Regions from separate parts of the Saccharopolyspora sp. NPDC049357 genome, predicted to be linked through region 3. Evidence: riboswitches for the same ligand, from Rfam matches in the RefSeq annotation. Region 3 holds a riboswitch; each other region holds the start of a gene.

Evidence for each region. Region 3 has a riboswitch for glycine ahead of gcvT (glycine cleavage system aminomethyltransferase GcvT). Riboswitches for the same ligand answer to the same signal wherever they lie in the genome.
Region 1: linked by a shared signal. The riboswitch ahead of gcvH (glycine cleavage system protein GcvH) and the one ahead of gcvT (glycine cleavage system aminomethyltransferase GcvT) in region 3 are both predicted to bind glycine.
Region 2: linked by a shared signal. The riboswitch ahead of gcvP (aminomethyl-transferring glycine dehydrogenase) and the one ahead of gcvT (glycine cleavage system aminomethyltransferase GcvT) in region 3 are both predicted to bind glycine.

The regions. Positions count from the first base shown of each region.
Region 1 covers NZ_JBFAQJ010000040.1:41,367-46,735, reverse strand. Annotated here, with positions in the region: gene AB0J91_RS26570 (DUF202 domain-containing protein) at 1-385, shown strand, start outside; gene AB0J91_RS26565 (DUF202 domain-containing protein) at 387-713, shown strand; gene AB0J91_RS26560 (organic hydroperoxide resistance protein) at 710-1,126, opposite strand; gene AB0J91_RS26555 (MarR family transcriptional regulator) at 1,123-1,590, opposite strand; gene AB0J91_RS26550 (L-serine ammonia-lyase) at 1,746-3,101, opposite strand; gene gcvH (glycine cleavage system protein GcvH) at 3,133-3,504, opposite strand; glycine riboswitch at 3,654-3,749, opposite strand; gene AB0J91_RS26540 (helix-turn-helix domain-containing protein) at 3,860-5,369, shown strand, end outside.
Region 2 covers NZ_JBFAQJ010000073.1:7,068-12,436, forward strand. Annotated here, with positions in the region: gene gcvH (glycine cleavage system protein GcvH) at 1-372, shown strand, start outside; gene garA (glycogen accumulation regulator GarA) at 491-958, shown strand; gene AB0J91_RS32485 (bifunctional nuclease family protein) at 1,353-1,829, shown strand; gene AB0J91_RS32490 (MerR family transcriptional regulator) at 2,101-2,673, shown strand; glycine riboswitch at 2,757-2,853, shown strand; gene gcvP (aminomethyl-transferring glycine dehydrogenase) at 3,016-5,369, shown strand, end outside.
Region 3 covers NZ_JBFAQJ010000026.1:77,775-83,143, reverse strand. Annotated here, with positions in the region: gene AB0J91_RS21420 (amino acid permease) at 1-649, opposite strand, end outside; gene glyA (serine hydroxymethyltransferase) at 868-2,148, opposite strand; gene gcvT (glycine cleavage system aminomethyltransferase GcvT) at 2,178-3,281, opposite strand; glycine riboswitch at 3,401-3,500, opposite strand; glycine riboswitch at 3,502-3,598, opposite strand; gene AB0J91_RS21405 (TetR/AcrR family transcriptional regulator) at 3,803-4,429, opposite strand; gene AB0J91_RS21400 (acyl-CoA dehydrogenase family protein) at 4,535-5,369, shown strand, end outside.

The sequences.
Region 1 (5,369 bases), on a different contig from region 3:
CGATGGCGAAGGTGAGAGCGCGCGCTGGCCGCGGCGGCTCTACGAGGAGGGCGACGAGCCCGACCCCCGGTTCACGCTCGCCAACGAGCGGACGTTCCTGGCGTGGATCCGCACCGCGTTGGCGCTGATGGCCGGTGGGGTCGGTGTTGAGGCACTCAACGCCGTGTCCGCTGAGCCCAGCGACATCCGCACCGTGCTGGCGGTCGCGTTGCTGCTGGCCGGGGTTCTGTGCAGCGGTACGGCTTTCACCAGGTGGGTGGCCACCGAACGCGCGCTGCGCCGGGGCAAGCCGCTGCCCGCTCCGCGCCTGGCTCCGGTGCTGGGCTACGGCTTGGGTGTGATCGGTGTGGCGGCCTGCGTGCTGCTGTTCGTGACCGGGTTCTGAGGTGCGCGAGCACCAGCCCTGGGATCCGGGGTTGCAGATCGAGCGCACGACCCTCGCCTGGTTGCGCACGGCGTTGGCGTTCACCGTGAGCCTGCTGGTGCTGCTCAAGTTGATCTCGCACCACAGCGCGTTGGCCGCGGTCGTGTGCGCGCTGACGACGTTGCCGGTCAGCGGGGTGGTGGCGTGGCTGGTGTGGCGGCGCCACCAGCGCAGCGATCGGCGTCTGCGCGCGAAAGCACCGCTGCCGGGCGGGGCTTTGCCCGCCGCGACAGCGGTGCTGGCGATGCTCGCCGGGGCGACCGGCGCGGTGTACGTCCTGTTCGCCTAGGCGATGCGGACTTCGAGGCCGATGTTGCCGCGCACCGCGTTGGAGTACGGGCACACCGCGTCCGCGGCTTCGGCGAGCTGCTGAGCCTGTTCCTCGGGAACGCCGGGCAGGTCGACGAGGAGGGAGACGTTGAGGCCGAAGCCTCCGTCACCGTTCTTGCCGATACCGACCTCGGCGGTGACCGAGGAGCCTTCGATGTCGACCTTCTGCTTGCGGGCGACCAGCTGGAGGGCGCTGTGGAAGCAGGCGGAGTAGCCGGCCGCGAACAGCTGCTCGGGGTTGGTGGCTCCGCCGGGGCCGCCCATCTCCTTGGGGATGGCCAGCTCGAGGTCGACCAAGCCGTCCGAGGTGCGCGTGCGTCCGCTGCGACCTTCGCCGGTCGCGGTGGCCTCCGCCGTGTAGAGAACTGTCATGCCTTCGTCTCCCGATTCTCGGTGACCCGGCGTGCCGCGTCGTTCAACGTGGTCGTCAGGTTTTCCAACGTGGACCGCAGCTGCTCGACCTCGCCGAGGTCCATCCCGGTCGCGGAGACCATCCGCTGCGGGATGTCGCGCGCCTGCTGCCGCAACGCGCGCCCCTCGTCGGTGACCTCGACGCGAACGGACCGCTCATCGGTCTCGCTGCGCGTGCGGACGAGCAGCCCACGGGTCTGGAGTCGTTTCAGCAGCGGCGACAACGTTCCCGAATCGAGCCGGAGCAGGTTTCCCAGCTCCTTGACCGTCAGCGACTCGCGCTCCCACAGCACCAGCATCACGAGGTACTGCGGGTAGGTCAGGCCGACCTCGTCGAGGAACGGCCGGTAGAGGTTGGTGAAGGCCCGCGACGCGCTGTGCAGCGCGAAGCAGAGCAGCCGGTCCAGCGTCGATTCCGTCGTCACGAGACAAACCGTAGCGCACAATTCAGTTGTGCGCAACTAAATGGCGCGCACGCGTCCCGTCGTTGATCGCGTGAGATTTCGACGCCGCAGGTCAGCGCAGCAGAGCGGCCCGAGGTGATGACAGGAAGGTTCCCATCCTCACCTCGGGCCGCCGCTCAGCACTCGATGACGTTGACGGCCAATCCGCCGCGTGCGGTCTCCTTGTACTTGACCTTCATGTCGCGCCCGGTCTCCCGCATCGTCTTCATGACCTTGTCGAGGGACACGAAGTGCGTGCCGTCGCCGCGCAACGCCATCCGGGCAGCGGTGATCGCCTTGACCGAGGCCACCGCGTTGCGCTCGATGCACGGGATCTGCACCAGACCTCCGATCGGATCGCAGGTGAGCCCCAGGTTGTGCTCCATCGCGATCTCCGCGGCGTTCTCCACCTGGCTCGGCGTGCCACCGAGCACTTCGGCCAGGCCTGCTGCGGCCATCGAGCACGCCGAACCGACTTCACCCTGACAGCCGACCTCCGCACCCGAGATCGACGCGTTCTCCTTGAACAGCACCCCGATGGCCCCGGCCGTGAGCAGGAAGCGCACCACGCCGTCCTCGTCGGCACCCGGCACGAACCGCGCGTAGTAGTGCAGCACCGCGGGCACGATGCCCGCCGCGCCGTTGGTCGGCGCGGTCACCACGCGCCCGCCCGCGGCGTTCTCCTCGTTGACCGCCAGCGCGAACAGGGTGACCCACTCCAGCGGATCGTCCTGAGCGGTCAGCTTCGCGGCCAACTCGGCCGCGCGCCTGCGCACCTTCAAGCCGCCGGGCAGCTCACCGGTGTTGCGGCAACCGTTGTCGACGCATTCCCGCATCACCCGCCAGATGTCCAGCAGCCCCGCCCGCACCGCGGGTTCCTCCCGCCAGGACAGCTCGTTGGCGAGCATCACCCCGCTGATCGGCAGACCCGACTCGGCGCTGCGGATCAGCAGATCGGCGCCCGTGCTGAAGGGCATGGGAACCGCTGTGTCATCCGCTTTGATCCGGTCGGCGCCGGCCGCGCCCTCATCGACGACGAAGCCGCCGCCCACCGAGTAGAAGACCGCCGACTCCAGCTCGCTCCCGTCGTTGCCGATGGCGGTGAAGCGCATGCCGTTGGGGTGTTCCGGCAGCGATTTGCGCCGGTGCAACACCAGGTCTCGCGCACTGGTGAACGACAGCACGTGATCACCGCCGAGCCGCAGCAGCCCGCTCTCGTCGATCTCGTCGACGCGCTGCGCGCCGGCCACCGGATCCACCGACTCCGGGCGATGCCCTTCCAGCCCGAGCAGGACCGCGTTCGGACTGCCGTGACCGCGACCGGTCGCGCCAAGGGAACCGAACAACTCCGCTTTGACCCTGTTGACCTTGGAGATGGTCCCGTTCGCCCGCAGCTTCGCGGTGAACCGCTGCGCTGCGCGCATGGGCCCCACCGTGTGCGAACTGGACGGGCCGATCCCCACCGAGAACAGGTCGAAGACACTGATCGTCATTGATCGCCTCGCCTCGTTCCGGGCTCCGCGGCTACTCGTTGATCAATTCGGAGTACTGCTCTGCGGTGAGGGTCGCGCCCGTCTCGGTGACGCGCACCTCGATCAGCCAGCCCTCGCCGTAGGGGTCGGAGTTGACCACGGCCGGGTCGTCCACAACGGACTCGTTGATGGCCACGACCTCGCCGGTGACGGGCGCGAACAGGTCGCTGACGGACTTGGTGGACTCCAGCTCACCACACGCCTGGCCGGACTCGATCTGGTCGCCGACCTCGGGGAGCTGGACGAAGACGATGTCACCGAGGGCGCTGGCGGCGTGCTCGGTGATGCCGATGCGCGCGATCTCGCCGCGGTCGTCGATCCACTCGTGCTCTTCGGTGTAGGACAGGTTCGTGGGCAGCGTCATGAGGGAGGCTCCATAGCTGTTTCGAAGGGACGTCGGTCCCCGGTTTCGGCTGGGCCTCCCCCTCTGTTGCGGAACCTGAGAGCTTCGCCGCGCGAGCGGCTTGCACCGTGGGTGGCCCGTCGGTGACGACGGACGCTTTCCAGAGTTGCCTCGCCCGAGCGGTCATGGGTGCCTGAGAGTTTGCTGGGGAGTGTTGCTCCTTCGGCGCCCTGCACTGGTGGCAGGGTCTCTCCCGCACGGGGTCGATGGCCGGTATGCGATTGTCGACTTGCTCAGCAACGATAAACGGGCCAGCGAGACTGTCAATGCACATGTGATCTCCGCCGGCACGCCCTTGGTCGAGGAGGACCCTTCGATGCTCGACATCCGGGCACTGGTCGAGAGGGTGGGCCCGGCCCTGCTGCGCACCGTGATCAGCCCGGAGCCCAACACCGTCGCCGGTGACGTGGTGATCGCCGAACCGGATCAGCCCACGACGGCGACCGGCGGCGACCTGGTGCTGGGTGTGGGGATCAACGACGTCGAGCAGGCGGTGCGGCTGGTGCGCGACTGCGGTGAGCAGGGCGCGGCCGCGGTGCTGCTCAAGCCACCGGTGTCGGCCGAGGCCGCTGTCGTGGAAGCCGTGCGCGGCGCCGACGTGGCACTGGTGGAGGTGCGTCCCGGCACCGCGTGGGCGCAGCTGGTGTGGCTGATCCGCGCGGCCTTGGCGGGCGGGATCAGGCAGGCGGAGGAGAGCGGTATCGGTGTCGCGGACCTGTTCAGGCTCGCCGATGCGGTCGCCGACGTCGTGGACGCGCCGGTGACCATCGAAGACGCCCATTCGCAGGTGCTGGCGTACTCGGCCAGGCAGGACCTGACCGACCCGGCGCGGATCTCCACGATCATGGGTCGCAAACAACCGGACGACGTGCTCGCGAAGTTCCGCGCCCGCGGCACGTTCCGGCAGCTCATCAAGGGCAGTTCGGCGATCTTCGTGCCCGCTCAGCAGGACGGGACGCTGCCGCGTCTGGTGATGCCGATCAGGATGGGCGGCGAGCTGCTGGGCTCGATGTGGGCGGTGGTGCCCGGCCCCGTCTCGGAGGAGCGCGCGACCGCCTTCGCCGACACCGCACCGCTGGTGGCGTTGCAGTTGTTGCGCTGGCGCGCGGTCGCCGACGTGCAGCGGCGGAGGACGGCCGAGCAGGTGCGGCTGCTGCTCGACGGCAGTGACGGCTGGCGGGGGGCGGCCAGCGAACTGGCGGTGCCCAACGAGGAGCACCGCGTGATCGCGATCGAGATGCCCGCCTCCGACGAGCCGGCCGAGGGACAGCGGCTGGCGATGTGGGAGTGGATCACGCGGGGCATCGGACGACGGCCGCTGGTCACCGAGATCGGCACCGTGCTCTACGCGCTGGTGCCCGACCGGGCTCGTGGAGGCGGCTGGCCGGAGCTGCGACAGGCGCTGCTGTCGCACGACCTGTCCCCTCGCCCGCTCGTCGCGGTGGGAACTTCCGTGGCGGTCACCGACATCCCGGGCTCCCGAGCCCAGGCCGATGAGCTGATCGGGATGCTGCGCACGGGGTTGGTGCGGCAACCCGTCGCGGTCTACGAGGACCTGTGGCACCTGCTGGTCCTCAGCCGGATGGCCGGCGCGGCCACCGACGCCGGTGTTGCCGCGCTGGGTCCCTTGGCGGTGCTGCGGGAGCACGATCGCGGGCAGGGCACCGACTACCAGGCCACCCTGCACGCGTGGCTGCGGCACCCGGGAGACCCCCGGCAGGCGAGCCGTGAACTCCGGGTGCATCCCAACACCTTCCGGTACCGGATGAAGCGGATCGGCCAGCTGGTGGAGGTCGACCTCGACGACGCGGACGTCCGGTCCGCGC
Region 2 (5,369 bases), on a different contig from region 3:
GAGATCAAGTACACCGAAGAGCACGAATGGGTCCAGCGCATCAGCGAGGACACCGTGCGCATCGGCATCACCGACTACGCCCAGCAGCAGCTGGGCGACGTGGTGTTCGTCCAGCTCCCCGAGGTGGGGCAGCAGATCGCCGCCGGGGAGTCGATGGGCGAGGTGGAGTCGACCAAGAGCGTCTCCGACATCTACGCCCCGGTCACCGGTGAGATCACCGCCGGCAACGCCGCGCTGGAGGACCAACCGGAGCTGGTCAACTCGGACGCAACGGGGGAGGGCTGGATGGTGGAGATCCGGCTCGCCGACCCGGAGCAGCTGGCCGGTCTGCTCGACGCCGATGGTTACCAGAAGCTGATCGACCAGGCATGATCGTCCTGCCGGGAGGCATCCGTGGGACGATGACGGGAGTCGCTCGTTCCGAGGCTGTCCAGGCACGGTACGTTGGGCGCATACTTGGCACGATCTATCCGCGTAGAGGAGAGCTCAGGTGAGCCAAAACAGCGGCTTCGGCGACGTTCCGCCGGAGCAGTCACCGGAGACCACCTCGGTCTTCAGGCCCTTCCTCTCGGAGCCGGAAAGCACCGAGAGCGCGGCCCCGGAGCCTGCCCCCGCATCCGGGGTCGATGCGCTGCCGGCGGGTTCCGCCCTGCTGGTGGTCAAGCGCGGCCCCAACGCGGGTTCGCGGTTCCTGCTGGATCGGGAGACCACCAGCGCCGGCCGGCACCCGGACAGCGACATCTTCCTCGATGACGTGACGGTGTCCCGGCGGCACGCCGAGTTCCGCCGCGAGGGCAACGACTTCGTGGTGGTCGACGTGGGCAGCCTCAACGGCACCTACGTGAACCGGGAGCCGGTGGACACCTCGGTGCTCGCCAACGGCGACGAGGTCCAGATCGGGAAGTTCCGCCTGGTCTTCCTGACCGGGCCGATCGATGGGGGCCAGGGCGGCCGCTGAGGCCGTCGAACAGGGCTTTTCAACCCGTCAGCGGGGCGGCGCCACGAGGCGTCGCCCCGCTGACGCATGAGGCAGCTGCGCGGCCCGCGCGCGGATCTCGTCCCTCCTCGCCGGGAATTTCCCGGCGCCACAAGCGGTTTTGACAGCGCAGCAGGGCAGTTCCGGCGGGTTCGACCGGGCTCTGCGCGGTGTATCGTGCTGGGTATTGCTCAACGACGAGCTCGCCAGCGGTCCGGGCCGCGAGCCCCGACTACAACGACCGCGACGGTGGTGGTCCGCCGGGACCGCCGATGGAAGGGCGTGTCCGCCGTATCGCGGGTAGCGTCGGAGGCGTCGGTGCGGGACCCTCGACGGGGATGTCACGCTTCGGCGCGCTGGAGGAGGCGATGTGACGATGAGCAGCGAGATGCGCGTCGTCGGCGTGCGAGTTGAACTACCAGCCAACCAGCCGATCCTGCTGTTGCGCGAGGCTCAGGGTGAGCGCTACCTGCCGATCTGGATCGGATCGGTCGAAGCGACGGCCATCGCCCTGGAGCAGCAGGGCGTGCGGCCCCAGCGGCCGCTCACGCACGACCTGCTCAAGGACGTCATCGGAGCCCTGGGCCGCGACCTGGAGCAGGTGCGGATCACCGACCTGCAGGAGGGCACCTTCTTCGCCGAGCTGGTGTTCGACGGTGATGTGCGGGTTTCCGCGCGGCCGAGCGACTCGGTGGCGCTGGCGCTGCGCATCGGAGTTCCGATCCACGCCGACGAGTCGGTCCTCGACGAGGCCGGGCTGATCATTCCGGACGAGCAGGAGGACGAGGTGGAGAAGTTCCGCGAGTTCCTCGACTCCGTCTCCCCGGAGGACTTCCGCGGTGCCGACACCTGAGGACCGACGCTTCGGGTTCTAGTCCGAACAGACCACACCGGCCCCCGGGTTGCACCAGCAGCCCGGGGGCCGGGTTCTTGCGCCGGCCAACGAGAGCGCGCGCGGCCCGCGCGTCGCGTTGACCCGCCTGCTCAGCGGGCATACCTTCGGACTTACGCGAATTGCCCCGGTGTGATTCAGCCGGTGTACGGCTTCGCGGCCCTGGACCGCAAACGGTCCGGGCGCTGGTGATCGTCGTCGTCGGCTTCGGGCCGGACGAGGGGAGGCAGGCGTGGTGGAGGAAGCAGCGACCTCGGATGCTGCGGAGCAGGGTGAGCTGTTCCCCGACGCCTCTGCCCCGGACGAACTGGTCGGTTACCGCGGGCCGGCGGCCTGCCAGATCGCGGGCATCACCTACCGGCAGCTCGACTACTGGGCGCGCACCAAGCTGGTCGGGCCGTCCATCCGCGGTGCTGCCGGATCGGGCTCGCAGCGGTTGTACTCGTTCAAGGACATCCTGGTGCTCAAGGTCGTCAAGCGTCTGCTGGACACCGGGGTATCGCTGCACAACATCCGAGTCGCGGTGGAGCACCTTCGCAAGCGCGGCGTTCAGGACCTGGCGAAGCTGACGTTGTTCAGCGACGGCACCACGGTCTACGAGTGCACCTCCGCGGAGGAGGTGGTCGATCTGCTGCAGGGCGGGCAGGGAGTGTTCGGCATCGCGGTCAGCGGTGCGATGCGCGAGATCAGCGGGACCATCCACGAGTTCCCGGCCGAGCGCGCCGACGGTGGCGAGAACATCGAGTCGGCGATCAACGACGAGCTCGCGGCTCGCCGCCGTGACCGCCAAGCGGAGACCGGCTGAACCACCGGTGCCCGCCATCTGTGCGGTAGGCGACATTGATGGTCTGATAGACGCTGTTGATCGGGTACTCTGAGCGCCATCGCCGACCCCGTGCGGGAGAGTCCGGTCCTGACCAGGACCGGCGCCGAAGGAGCAACTCTCCCCGACAACCTCTCAGGCCACCTGGACCGCACGGGCGAGATACCTCTGGAAAGCGGGCACACCTACTGGTGGGCCCCGCCGACGGTGCAAGCCCGGTCCGCCGGGTGAAGCTCTCAGGCGTTCGCTTCGCGAACGGGGACAGAGGGGGAGAGCAGCATCCGCTGCCGCCCTTTGTTCGCCGCGATGATTGAGGTTTTGGCGATGACCGACGCGACGCACGACCGCATCCCTCTGGCCGCGCTGGAGCACGGCAGGCCGTTCGCTGACCGCCACGTCGGCCCGATGCCCGCCGAGCTGGCCCGCATGCTCGACGTCATCGGCGTCGGCTCCCTGGAAGAACTGGGGCAGAAGGCCGTCCCGGACACCATCCGCGAGGGCGACCTGCAGCTGTCGCTGCCGGAACCGGCCACCGAGACCGAGGCGCTGGCGGAGCTGCGCGACCTCGCCGGTCGCTGCACCCCGCACACCGAGATGATCGGCCTGGGCTACTACGGCACGGTCACCCCACCGGTGATCCTGCGCAACGTGCTGGAGAGCCCTGCCTGGTACACCGCCTACACGCCCTACCAGCCGGAGATCTCGCAGGGCCGGCTGGAGGCGCTGCTGAACTTCCAGACGATGGTCGCCGACCTGACCGGCGTGCCCGTCTCCAACTCCTCGATGCTCGACGAGGCCACCGCCGCGGCCGAGGGCATGACCCTGGTGCGCCGCGCGGGCAAGTCCAAGTCGCCGCGCTTCCTGGTCGACGCCGACACGCTGCCGCAGACCATCGCGGTCATCGAGACCCGCGCCGAACCGCTGGGCATCGAGGTCGTGGTCGCCGACCTGACCTCCGGTGAGCTGCCCGAGGGCGAGTTCTTCGGCGCGTTGCTGTCCTACCCGGGCGCCTCCGGCGCGGTGCGCGACCAGGAGGCCCTGATCGCCGCGCTCCACGAGCGGGGCGCGAAGGTCGTGGTGGCCACCGACCTGCTGGCGCTGACGCTGCTGCGCGCGCCCGGCGAGATCGGTGCCGACGTCGTCGTGGGGAGCACCCAGCGCTTCGGCGTGCCGATGGGCTTCGGCGGTCCGCACGCCGGGTTCATGGCCGTGGCCAAGGGCCTGGAGCGGCAGCTGCCGGGCCGCCTGGTGGGCGTGAGCGTCGACGTCGAGGGCAACCAGGCGTACCGGCTCGCGCTGCAGACCCGCGAGCAGCACATCCGCCGTGAGAAGGCCACCAGCAACATCTGCACCGCGCAGGTGCTGCTGGCCGTGGTTGCCTCGATGTACGCGGTCTACCACGGTCCGGACGGGCTCAAGGCGATCGCGACCCGCGCGCACCGGATGGCCGGTGTGCTCGCCGAGCAGCTGCGCCGCGGTGGTGTCGAGGTCGTGCACGGCGAGTTCTTCGACACCGTGGTCGCCAAGGTCCCCGGCAAGGCCGACGAGGTCCTGGCGGCCGCGCGCCGCGGCGGGGTGAACCTGCGCCGCGTGGACTCCGACCACGTGGGCATCAGCTGCGACGAGACCACCACCCGCGCCCACCTGGCCGCGGTGTGGGAGGCCTTCGGCGTGACCGCCGGTGACGTCGAACAGCTCGACGTCGAGACCGAGGACGCGCTGCCGGTCGCGCTGGCCCGCACCTCGGAGTACCTGACGCACCCGGTGTTCCACACGCACCGCTCCGAGACCTCGCTGCTGCGCTACCTGCGGCAGCTGTCGGACAAGGACATCGCGCTTGACCGCAGCATGATCCCGCTGGGCTCGTGCACGATGAAGCTCAACGCGACCGCGGAGATGGAGCCGATCACCTGGCCGGAGTTCTCCTCGCTGCACCCCTTCGCGCCCGCGCAGGACGCCGAGGGCCTTCTCAAGGTGGTCTCCGACCTGCAGGAATGGCTCGCCGAGGTGACCGGCTACGACGCGGTGAGCCTGCAGCCCAACGCGGGCAGCCAGGGCGAGTTCGCGGGCCTGCTGGCCATCCGCGCCTACCACCACAGCCGTGGTGAGGCCGAGCGCGAGGTGTGCCTGATCCCGGCGAGCGCGCACGGCACCAACGCCGCCAGCGCCGTGATGGCCGGGATGCGGGTGGTCGTGGTCCGCTGCGATGAGCAGGGCAACATCGAGATGGACCACCTGCGCGAGCTCGTCGGCGAGCACGCCCAGGACCTCGCCGCGATCATGATCACCTACCCGTCCACCCACGGCGTCTACGAGGACACCGTGCGCGAGGTCTGCGGGCTGGTGCACGACGCGGGCGGCCAGGTCTACGTCGACGGCGCGAACCTCAACGCGCTGATCGGCCTGGCCCGTATGGGCAAGTTCGGCTCCGACGTCTCGCACCTGAACCTGCACAAGACCTTCTGCATCCCGCACGGCGGTGGCGGTCCGGGCGTCGGCCCGATCGGCGTCCGCGAGCACCTGTCGCCGTTCCTGCCCAACCACCCGCTGCAGCCCGCCGCCGGTCCGGCCACCGGTGTCGGCCCGATCAGCGCCGCCCCGTGGGGCAGCGCCTCGATCCTGCCGATCTCGTGGGCCTACGTGCGGATGATGGGCGCCGACGGCCTGCGCCGCGCGAC
Region 3 (5,369 bases):
CCACGCCCACGAACGCGAACATGACGATCTGGAAGGCCAGCAGCGAGGACGCGGTGCCGTTGGGGAACCACCCGCCCTGCGACCAGATGTTGCTCAGCGAGGCGGTGTCACCGACGTCGGAGAAGCCGAACACCAGGATCAGCGCGGCCAGCACGATCAGGCCGACGATCGCCAGCACCTTGATCAGCGCGAACCAGAACTCGAACTCGCCGAAGAGCTTCACCGCGATCAGGTTCACCCCGCTGAGCACGATCAGCGCGCCCAGAGCCGGGATCCACTGCGGCACTTCGGGGAACCAGAACTGGAAGTACTCGCCGACCGCGGTGATCTCGGCCATCCCGGTCACGATCCACACCAGCCAGTAGCCCCAGCCGGTCGCGAACCGAGCCCACGGGCCCACGAACTCACCCGCGTACTCCGCGAACGAACCGCTGACCGGGCGGTACATCAGCAGTTCGCCGAGCGCCCGCATCACGAAGAAGATCATCACGCCGGCGATCGCGTAGATCAGGATCAGGCCGGGGCCCACCTGGTGGAGCGCTTTGCCGGAGCCGAGGAACAACCCGACACCGATCGCGCCGCCGATGGCGATCATGTTGATGTGCCGGGTGCTGAGCTCTCGCTTGTACTCGGTCACTGGCTGGCTCATGGGAGTTTTGCTCCTTTGTGGACGAATGCCGGAAATTCCCGGGCGTTCCCACCGGTGGTTTCGCCGAGATGATCCACCCGTCGACGACCTGCGGCAAGAGTTCAGGAGATACCGAAAGGGCATCCTCGCGCGACGCGTTCGGTCCACATCGGAGCGTGAACGAAAAAACGCCGCGTTCCGGACATCGCGACCGGAACGCGGCGTTTTCGCTCAGACGATCAGAGGTTCGGGTAGAGCGGGTGCTTGGCGGCCAGGGCCTCCACGCGGGTGCGCAGCTCCGCGCTGATCGACTCGTCGAAGTTCGGCTTGAGGGCCTGCGCGATCACCTCGGCGACCTCGGTGAACTCCTCCTTGCCGAAACCGCGGGTGGCCAGCGCGGGCGTGCCGATCCGCAGACCCGAGGTGACCATCGGCGGGCGGGGGTCGTTCGGGACGGCGTTGCGGTTGACCGTGATGCCGATCTCGTGGAGCCGGTCCTCGGCCTGCTTGCCGTCCAGCTCGGAGTTGCGCAGGTCCACCAGCACCAGGTGCACGTCGGTGCCGCCGGAGACCAGCGAGACACCGGCCTCGGTGGTGTCGGAGGCCAGCAGGCGCTCGGCCAGGATCCGGGCGCCCTCGACCGTGCGGCGCTGGCGGTCCTTGAACTCCTCGCCGGCGGCGATCTTGAAGGCCACCGCCTTGCCCGCGATCACGTGCTCCAGCGGGCCGCCCTGCTGACCGGGGAAGACCGCGGAGTTGAACTTCTTGGTGAACTCCTCGTCGTTGGACAGGATCACACCACCGCGCGGGCCGCCCAGCGTCTTGTGCGTGGTCGTGGTGACCACGTGCGCGTGCGGCAGCGGCGACGGGTGCAGGCCCGCGGCCACCAGACCGGCGAAGTGCGCCATGTCGACCATCAGGTAGGCGCCGACCTCGTCGGCGATCTCCCGGAACCGCTTGAAGTCCAGCTGACGCGGGTAGGCCGACCAGCCCGCGACGATCAGCTGCGGCTTGTTCTCCCGCGCCAGGCGCGCGACCTCGTCCATGTCGACCCGGTGGTCGGACTCGGCGACGTGGTACGGCACGACGTTGTAGAGCTTGCCGGAGAAGTTGATCCGCATGCCGTGGGTGAGGTGACCACCGTGGGCCAGGTCCAGGCCCATGATGGTGTCGCCCGGCTTGAGCAGCGCGAACATCGCCGCGGCGTTGGCCTGCGCGCCCGAGTGCGGCTGCACGTTGGCGTAGCTGGCGCCGAAGAGGTCCTTGATGCGGTCGATGGCCAGCTGCTCGACGACGTCGACGTGCTCGCAGCCGCCGTAGTAGCGCTTGCCCGGGTAGCCCTCGGCGTACTTGTTGGTCAGCACCGAGCCCTGCGCCTGCAGCACGGCCTGCGGCGCGAAGTTCTCCGAGGCGATCATCTCCAGGGTGTTCTGCTGGCGACCCAGCTCGGCGCCGACCGCCGCTGCCACCTCCGGGTCAACCGTTGCCAGGGCATCGTTGAACAGATCCGGGTTCGACATCAGTGTGTGCCTCCTGTTTCTTTCTGGAGTCAGGCGTTGCGGCGGTAGAACGGCAGCTCGACGACCCGCACCGCGACGTTGCGGCCTCGGATGTCGACTTGCAGGGCCGTGCCGGGTTCGCTGTGCTCCCGGTCGACGTAGGCCATCCCGATCGGGTGCCCGAGGGTCGGGGACGGTGCGCCGCTGGTGACCTCGCCGATCTCGGCGCCGTCGGCGTCGAGGACGCGGTAACCGTGGCGCGGCGCCCGCCGCTGGTCGGTGGTCAGTCCCACCAGGGTGCGCTCGGTGGGCTTCTCGGCAACCGCGGCCAGCGCGGACTTGCCGACGAAGTCGGCGTCCTTGTCCAGCTTGACCACTCGGCCGAGGTTCGCGTGGAAGGGCGTCAGCTCCGCGGACAGCTCGTTGCCGTACAGCGGCATGCCCGCTTCCAGGCGCAGCGTGTCGCGGCAGGACAGCCCTGCCGGCTGCAGGCCGTGCTCGGCGCCGGAGGAGGTCAGCGCCTGCCAGACGGCCTCGGCGTCGCCGGGGGCGGTGAACAGCTCGAATCCGTCCTCGCCGGTGTAGCCGGTGCGCGCCAGCAGCACGTCCTTGCCCGCGACCGTCGAGGGGTAGCCCGCGTAGTACTTGACGGTGCTCAGGTCGGTGTCGGTCAGCGGCGCCAGGATCGCCACCGCGTTCGGGCCCTGCACCGCGATCAGCGCGTAGTCGTCGGAGGCGTCGGAGTGCGCGGCGTCGAAACCGGAGACCCGCTCGGCCAGCTCGGCGGAGACCACGGCGGCGTTCGCGGCGTTGGCCACGACCAGGAACTCCTGCTCGGCGAGCCGGTAGACGATCAGGTCGTCGAGCACACCGCCGGAGTCGTTGCAGATCATGGTGTAGCGGGCGCGACCGGGGGTGATGGCGGAGGCGTTGGCGACCAGCGCGTAGTCCAGCGCCTCGGCGGCCTGCGGGCCGCTGATCAGGATCTCGCCCATGTGCGTGAGGTCGAACAGGCCGGCGCCCGTGCGCACCGCGTTGTGCTCGGCGGTGTCGCTGCTGTAGCGAACCGGCATCTGCCAGCCGGCGAACTCGGTGAAGGTGGCGCCGAGGGATTCGTGCACCGCGTGCAGCGGTGTCCGGCGGGGCGATGACATGGTGAAACTCCTCCTGGGTGGGCGTGCCGGTCGGCAGTCGAGGGCCGGTCAGCTCACGCGCCCAACCTTATCCGGGGCGCCTCGACCCCCGACCGTCGCGGTCTGCGCTGGTCGGGCGGGGTCTCCCCGGAGTCATTGGCCTGAGAGTTTCACCACCCGGCGGGGTGGTTTGCACCGTGGGCGAGAAGCGCGATGCTCCTGCTTTTCTCCGTGATTCGCCTGGTGTCCTGCGGTAACGGTGCCTGAGAGTTTACTGGGGAGTATTGCTCCTTCGGCGCCTCGTCCGGCGAGGACGAGGTCTCTCCCGCGAGACGTCATCGGCGCGGTATTCGGTTGTACCGCTCACAGACGCTACGAACCGCCCCACCCCCAGTCAACAGGAAGACCGAGTGATCTCAACCCTTGCGCAGCGGCTTTCCGGATGGTTGCGGGGCTGCGCGCGAGAGGCGCGGTTCACCAAGGGGCGAAAAGGCCGAGCACCCGTCTCAGGGCCTGGTTCGCCTGATGGTGGCATGCGTGGTTCATCCGGTGAGGTCTTCGAGTTGGGTCTTGAGGCCGTCGATGAGGGCTGAGAGGGCGAGTTCGAAGCTGGCGGCGTCTATTTCCGCCGCCTTCTGGTGGAGCAGGTGGGCCCTGCTGAGGTGCGGGAAGCGGTTGGCGTAGACCGTGGCGTCGGCTGGGAAGCCGTGGCTGAACGAGCCCATGGCCGAGCCGATGACCAGGTACTTCGTCGAGGCGCCGATCATCGTGGCGTAGCGCTGCGGCCAGCCGGCCCGGGTGAGGCCGCCGTGGACGGCGTCGGCGGCGCGCAGGGCCGAATCGCGCCGGGCCGGGCCGTAGGCGATGAACGGGACCAGGTTCGGGTGGTCGACCAGGGCGGCGCGGTAGGAGCGGGCCCAGGTGCGCAGGCCGGCGGCCCAGTCCCGGTCGAAGTCGGAGACGTCGACCGCGCTCATCACCTCGTCGGCGATCTCGTGCAGCAGGTCTTCCTTGGTGGCCACGTGGTTGTACAGCGACGCGGCGCGCACGTCGAGGCGCTCGGCCAGCCTGCGCATCGAGAGCGCCTCCAGGCCCTCGGTGTCGATGATCTCCAGCCCGGACCTTCGGATGAGTTCCGGGGAGAGTCGGGGTGTGCTGGGTCTGGGCAACGTCTGTCTCCTCACCGGAACCCTTGCGGCGTGCGCCGGGACGGTTCTAGGCTGCCATAAAACTAACGGTGTTAGTTACCGGCCTGCACGGAAAGGAACCACGCGATGGTCGACTTCTCGCTCTCCGACACCGAGCGCGACATCCGCGACTGGGTGCGCAACTTCGTCCAGCGGGAGCTCATGCCGCTGGAGCCGGAGGTGCTGCGCAGGGAGCGGGCGGGTCAGCGCGGTCTCACCAAGGACGAGCTGCTCGAACTCCAGGACAAGGCCAAGGAGGCCGGGTTCTGGGGCGTCCAGACGCCGGAGGAGTACGGCGGCATGGACCTCTCGGCCGTCATGACGGCGCTGATCGAGGTCGAGCTCGGCCGCACCTACGTGCCGTTCCGCTTCGGCGGCTACGCCGACAACATCCTCTACTACGCCAACGAGGAGCAGAAGCAGCGCTACCTGCTGCCGACCATCGAGGGCACCCGCAAGTCCTGCTTCGCCATCACCGAGCCCGGCGCGGGTTCGGACGCCAAGAACCTGCGCACCACCGCCGTTCGCGACGGCGACGACTGGGTCATCAACGGCGAGAAGACCTTCATCACCGGCGGCATCGACGCCGACTTCGTGATGGTCTTCGCCGTCACCGACCGGGAGAAGGGCGCCAACGGCGGCGTGACCTGCTTCCTGGTCGACCGCGACATGGGCTGGAAGTCCGAGCCGATCGACATCATGGGCCCCGACGAGCGCCAGCCGGCCGCGCTGGTGTTCGACAACGTCCGCGTGCCCGACGAGAACGTGCTCGGCGAGGTCGGCAACGGCTTCGGGCTGGCCATGCAGTGGATCGGCCGGGGCCGCTACCTGCTGCCCGCCCGCGCGCTGGGCGCGTGCGAGCGCCTGGTGGAGATGGGCTCGGAATACGCCCAGAACCGCGAGACCTTCGGCGCTCCGATCG